DNA from 3 places in the Buttiauxella gaviniae genome. Region 3 is predicted to be linked to each of the others. Evidence: predicted binding sites of a transcription regulator. Region 3 holds the regulator's gene; each other region holds the start of a gene.
What was found. Region 3 encodes Fur, which represses iron uptake genes when iron is present. Its sites were predicted from a motif close to ATAATAATGAGAACNACTATCAA; they were not measured.

Region 1 (2,206 bases), 610 kb from region 3:
AAATCATCATGAAATCGCAAAAATTGTCCTTTCAGGTGTCCACTTCTGGCAATTTTAGGCGATCCTCTGGAAACCTGCGTCGAGATCGGCAATCAAATCGTCCACATTTTCCAGGCCAATGTGTACGCGGACCAGCGTTCCGGTGAAGTCGATTCCGCCTGCCGGGCGGATTTCAGCGAGCTCTTCCGGCTGGTTGGCTAGGATAAGCGATTCATAGCCTCCCCAGGAATAGGCCATACTGAAATAGTGGAAATGATCCAGATAGTTTTTGTATTGCTCACTATCTAAACGTTTTTTCAGCACAAATGAGAACAGACCGCTGCTACCTGTAAAGTCTCGTTTCCAGAATTCATGGCCCTTGCTGCCCGGCAACGCGGGATGGTTCACGCGTTCTACCTGCGGGTGCTGCGCCAGCCATTCGGCAACTTTCAGACTGCTTTCATGATGTTGACGTAAACGCACACCTAATGTCCGCAATCCTCTGCTGGTCATATAGGCGGTATCGGCATCAAGCATTTGCCCCATCAAATATGAATTTTCACGTAACTGATCCCAGCAACGGGCATTCGACACCGCCGTGCCGACCATCGCATCTGAATGACCAATCAGGTATTTAGTGCCTGCCTGAATGGAAATATCGATGCCGAAATCTAGCGCTTTAAATAAAATGCCCGCCGCCCAGGTGTTATCAATCATGATGATGGCTTCTGGGGCAACGCGGCGTACCGCCTGAACAATGGCTGGAACGTCATGTACTTCCATTGTGATTGAGCCAGGCGATTCCAGAAATACGACTTTAGTATTGGGTTTCACGAGCTCGGCGATTCCCGTGCCAATCATGGGATCAAACCAGGTTGTGGTGACACCGAGTTTAGCGAGGATTTTTGTGCAGAAATCCTGGGTGGGTTCGTACGCGCTGCCGGTTACTAGCACGTTATCGCCCTGTTCGACAAACGCCAGGATCGTATTGGCAACCGCTGCGGCGCCGCAAGGATAAAGTGCGCAGCCCGCACCGCCTTCCAGCTCGCACATCGCTTCCTGTAAGGCGAAATGGGTGAGGGTGCCGCGGCGGCCATAAAACAGTTCGCCTTTAGCCCGGTTCGCCGTCGCCTGTTTTTTGGCTTCGACGGTTTCGAAAACCAGTGAAGATGCGCGTTGAATCACGCTGTTAACCGAACCCTGGGTGAATTTTTTATCGCGCCCGGCATTAACCAGCGCTGTTTCAATGTGCTTTGTACTCATCTTCACTTTACCCTGTTTAACCATCTGGATGTCTAAATCTAACTTATCATGCTTTTGCTGCGTAAGCGCAAGGAATGCATAGACAATTTCAGGCACTCTTTAAATACTAATGAGAACTACTATCAATTCGATGTCGTTTTGATATTATTGCGCACAGTTTTTGTATTATTTCGTGGTGGAGAGTAAGAGTGACGAATAATTTGATGCAGACAGACCTCTCTGTCTGGGGCATGTATCACCATGCCGACATCGTGGTAAAAATTGTGATGATCGGCCTGATGCTGGCCTCTGTCGTCACATGGGCAATCTTCTTTAGCAAAAGCGTTGAGCTGATGTCGCAAAAGCGTCGTCTCAAGCGCGAACAGCAGCAACTGGCTAATGCCCGCTCTCTGAATGAAGCCAGTGAAATGGCCGAAGCGTTTGATGCGAAAAGCCTTAGCTCAATGCTTATTAACGAAGCACAAAACGAGCTGGAGCTTTCCACCGGCAGCGAAGATAACGAAGGTATTAAAGAGCGTACCGGTTTCCGCCTTGAGCGTCGCGTTGCGGCGATAGGCCGTCACATGGGACGCGGTAACGGTTTTCTTGCCACAATCGGGGCAATTTCACCGTTTGTCGGTCTGTTTGGTACCGTCTGGGGCATCATGAACAGCTTTATTGGTATTGCGCAGTCGCAAACCACTAACCTTGCTGTAGTGGCACCGGGTATTGCAGAAGCCTTGCTGGCAACGGCTATCGGCCTGGTTGCGGCGATTCCTGCTGTGGTTATCTACAACGTGTTTGCCCGCGTGATTGGCGGCTACAAAGCCTCTTTAGGTGACGTTGCGGCTCAGGTTCTGTTGCTGCAAAGCCGTGACCTGGATTTAGAAGCCAGCTCCCAGGCTCGCCCGGTTCGTACGGCTCAGAAACTGCGTGTAGGTTGATCCCATGGCTTTGCGTCTAAACGAAAATCTCGATGATAACG
Region 2 (2,206 bases), 1.4 Mb from region 3:
CAAAATAGTGCGTTCGAACTGACCGGTTTTCTCGGCGTTGATACGGAAATAGGTCGAGAGTTCCATCGGGCAACGCACGCCTTTTGGCACATAGATAAAGGTACCGTCGGATGCTACTGCGGCGTTGAGCGCGGCGAAGAAGTTGTCGTTACTCGGCACCACGGTGCCCAAGTACTTTTGCACCAGTTCAGGGAACTCATGAATCGCCTCGCCAAACGAGCAGAAAATAATGCCCTGTTCGGAGAGTTTTTCACGGTAAGTAGTGGCTACAGAAACGGAGTCAAAAATCGCGTCCATGGCGATGTCCGAGCCTTCGCGAACCGGCACGCCAAGCTGCTTGAACGCCTCTTCAACTTCACCGGTCAGATACGCATTGCTGCCAGGCTGCTGGACAGCACCGGGCTGCGATTCACAGTTGTCATCACAGCTTCCGCACGATGGCGCGGAGTAATAACTGTAATCCTGGTAGTTCAGCTTCTCGTAATTCGCCTTCAACCAGTGCGGCTCTTCCATTTCCAGCCAGGCACGATAAGCGCTCAGACGAAATTCAAGCATCCACTCCGGCTCATTACGCCGCGCAGAGATCGCCCGCACCACATCTTCATTGATGCCATGCGCCATTTCGTCGGTTTTCAACTGGGTGAAAAAGCCTTCTTTATAATGATGGCTACCTGCCCAGGTTTGCACTTCTTCAGACGTTTCAGTATTACGTGACATAATCCCGCCTACACCCCAAAGCTTTCACCGCAGCCGCATTCGTGCTGTGCTTTTGGGTTGTTAAATTTGAAAATTTCATTTAATCCTTCGCGCACATAATCGACTTCCGTTCCGTCGATAAACGGCATCGCTGATAGGGGAACCCACAGTTTTGCGCCGTCTGTTTCAAAAAGGAGATCTTCCGGCTTCGGCTCTTTAACCGTATCCAGTACGTAACCAAACCCCGCGCATCCGGTCTGTTTAATGCCCAGACGCACACCGAGAAAGCACGGTTGTTGGCTTGCCAGTTTGCGAATATGTGCCGCCGCATCAGGGGTTAGCGTTAATCCCTGCCAGACATGTTCATTGGGATCGAAGCTACCGGTTTGCACATCCATAGTTCACCTCTTCATGTTTTCCGCCCAAAGGCCAACGCCCTATGTTAATGATAACTATTATCAATACAACATCCTGTTAACAGGGGTATTCGCGAAATGCTGCATTTTTGGGCGTCTTTATTAAGGATAGACCCTGCTGAAACTCTTGCAGGGGGTGAAATGTGCTATTTAAGCTGATGAAAGAAAGGGAGTTTATTTCGTTATAGAAAGCTTAGCGGGTAGAAAAGAGAAGATGTATAGAAAATACCAATTTATGTAATCAGTGGTTCCTGCTAGCGCGGTGATTTTCGCCATCAATACATACAGCACACTTGTTCAATCAGGGAGTGGTATGCAGTCACAACATAAGCTATTTTCATTTTCATCAAACAAACCTCACCCTTATTTTACTAAGGGCTTATCTGACTAGAAAAAGGTCTTTTATGAAAAACTTGATATTGGGTGTGATAGCAAAAATTTCTAAAATGGATGCTGAAGCCAAGCAACTGGCTGCAAAAGTTGAAGCTCAGTCTTTGCTTATCGGGGCACTATTACTGACCATTGGTAAAAATGGCGGTATGAATGAAATGCTTGAAAACGTCAGAAAAGCAATCAACGCAGCTTTAGATGCGGCTGATACCCCCTTGAAGAGCGACGCTGAGATATTACTGAATGAATTCAATAATCTTCTTTTGTTAACGCAACTGCTGGAAACAAATGATGCAGACATTGATATTGACGCTCTGAGAAGCATGCCTGGAGAAAAAACGGCTGAGTAAGTTTAGGTGTAAAATATCTGAGGGCATGAAAATATCTGGTAAGGCATGCCCACAGTTCATTGAATTTAATTTCGCCAATAACCATATACAAATGAAGGATATTTAATTCACCATTGCAGTTGGTAAGCCTTAATACCCTGCAGCTTTGTTAGCCGCTTTTATACGATTATCTCTGGCGTCTTTTTGGTTTTTATCAGTCGCCTGCATGATTCCACCAGCGGCCTCCACCCAGTCACTCGCTGTACACCCGGATAATATCAGGCTCAACATAAGCGCGAAAATAGACTTCATTTTAATTCCCTAATTTCCCATCAATGTATAAAAAACGTCCGTGTAATACTCAGAGTATTTGAC
Region 3 (2,206 bases):
CTATGGAACGCGTGACAAAGTCTCTGATGGCAGCGTCAACGATCTGTACGACGGTACTGCATGGTTGCAGGCATTAACCTTCGGCTATCGAGTCGGCCAGGTCGACCTGCGTCTTGAAGGCACCATGGTTAAGGCAGACGGCCAGCAGGGCTACTTCCTGCAACGTATGACGCCAACTTATGCATCTTCTAACGGTCGTCTTGATGTGTGGTGGGATAACCGCTCTGACTTCAACGCCAACGGTGAAAAAGCGGTATTTGCAGGCGCAATGTATGACCTGAGCAACTGGAACCTCGCGGGTTGGGCGGTAGGTGCTTCTTATGTTTACGCATGGGATGCTAAACCAAGCTCTAAACCGACGACCGATGGCTTCTACGATGCGGATCGCCGTCTGAAAGAGTCTGCATACAGCCTTGATGCAATGTATACCGTTCAGGATGGTCGTGCGAAGGGAACCCTCTTCAAGTTGCACTTCACTCAGTACGACAACCACTCCGATATTCCAAGCTGGGGCGGGGGTTACGGCAACATCTTCCAGGATGAGCGCGACGTGAAATTTATCGTTATCGCCCCATTCACCATCTTCTGATTTGATTCCGGGCATGAGAATGCCCGGTTTGTTTAAGGATACTCAGCATGAAAAAAATCATTTTAGTGACGGTGATGGCTTTAGGTTTGAGCGCCTGCGCACAACCGAAAACAGCGCCGGAAGATTCAAAGCTGAAAGCAGCTTACAGCGCGTGTATTAACACCGCCGAAGGTAATCCGGATAAAGTCCAGGCGTGCCAAAGCGTGCTCAATGTGCTGGCTCAGGAAAAACAGCATCAGGAATTTGCGAAGAAAGAGACGGTTCGCACCCTCGATTACCAGAATTGCATTCAGGCAACCCGCACGGGTAACGACCAGGCGGTCAAAGCCAAATGCGATAAAATCTGGCAAGAGATCCGTACCAACAACCAGTAGCGGTGATCTTCATGCAATAAAAAAACCGGTGAGCTTCCTCACCGGTTTTTTTACATCTGACCTCTGGGTTAGGGAAGCCAGGATAGACGGATTACTTTTCGCTGATTTCGTGTGCGTGCTCGTCTGTACGGCAATCACCTTCAGCGCAGTGACCATAAAGGTACAGGCTGTGGTTCGTCAGACGAATGCCATGACGAGATGCAATCTCACGCTGGCGCGCTTCGATTGAATCATCACTGAATTCAATAACTTTGCCGCAGTCCAGGCAGATTAAGTGGTCATGGTGATGCTGTTGCGTCAGTTCGAACACGGATTTACCGCCTTCGAAATTATGACGGGTCACAATGCCTGCATCATCAAACTGGTTTAATACGCGATAAACGGTGGCGAGACCAATCTCTTCACCCATATCAATCAGACGCTTATATAAGTCTTCCGCACTGACGTGATGATTCACCGGCCCCTGCAACACTTCTAAGATTTTTAATCGAGGAAGCGTGACTTTCAGGCCGGCCTTCTTTAATGCGGTATTGTTGTCAGTCATGCGGAAATTGTCCTGTTGCTTAACGAATCGCTCGGACTCAGGGTGAGCGTTAAGATGAATGCGTCTCATTATAGAACTGCAAATTCTAAATGGGAACCGCAAGTATTATACCCGTCATACTTCAAGCTGTGGGGGGTGTTGGCTGCACTCACTTACCCCAGTCACTTACTAAAGTAAGCTCTTGGGGATAAGCTCCCTGGCCGCCTGGCCACAACTTGAATTATTTAGGGTAAAAGCATATTCAAGCCAGAAAACTGCGGCTGAGTCGCGATTTGCTTGCCTTACTAGCTATTTTCCAGGAATTCATTGTACAGGGACAAACTGAAAAGTTACAAATTTGTAGCAATTATTTTAATCGGAAATATCTATTGATAATGTGACGCAGCCAAAGGGCCACGTCACTAATAGCATTAAGCGCTGAGGATATCAGCCAGATTCAGTTCTTCAGAAACCTGGTTAACCCATTTCTGAACGCGCTCTGCGGTAAGCTCAGGTTGGCGATCTTCGTCGATAGCCAGGCCAACAAAGTGATCGTCATCTGCCAGGCCTTTAGACGCTTCGAAATGGTAACCTGCTGTTGGCCAGTGGCCCACAATCGCCGCACCGCGCGGTTCGATAATGTCGCGAATAGTACCTAATGCGTCACAGAAATATTCTGCGTAGTCTTCCTGGTCGCCACAGCCGAACAGCGCAACCAGT

Region 1: exbB (tol-pal system-associated acyl-CoA thioesterase) is a predicted target of Fur. The motif match lies at 1,346-1,368, and genes of this name have one in related genera.
Region 2: sufA (Fe-S cluster assembly scaffold SufA) is a predicted target of Fur. The motif match lies at 1,136-1,158, and genes of this name have one in related genera.

What each region holds. Positions count from the first base shown of each region.
Region 1 is NZ_JBFMVT010000002.1:2,624,113-2,626,318, forward strand. It holds gene metC (cystathionine beta-lyase) at 55-1,266, opposite strand; gene exbB (tol-pal system-associated acyl-CoA thioesterase) at 1,431-2,165, shown strand; gene exbD (TonB system transport protein ExbD) at 2,170-2,206, shown strand, end outside.
Region 2 is NZ_JBFMVT010000002.1:4,630,881-4,633,086, forward strand. It holds gene sufB (Fe-S cluster assembly protein SufB) at 1-717, opposite strand, end outside; gene sufA (Fe-S cluster assembly scaffold SufA) at 726-1,094, opposite strand; gene iraP (anti-adapter protein IraP) at 1,517-1,852, shown strand; gene AB1E22_RS21740 (hypothetical protein) at 1,982-2,143, opposite strand.
Region 3 is NZ_JBFMVT010000002.1:3,231,282-3,233,487, forward strand. It holds gene chiP (chitoporin ChiP) at 1-589, shown strand, start outside; gene chiQ (ChiQ/YbfN family lipoprotein) at 637-963, shown strand; gene fur (ferric iron uptake transcriptional regulator) at 1,055-1,507, opposite strand; gene fldA (flavodoxin FldA) at 1,918-2,206, opposite strand, start outside.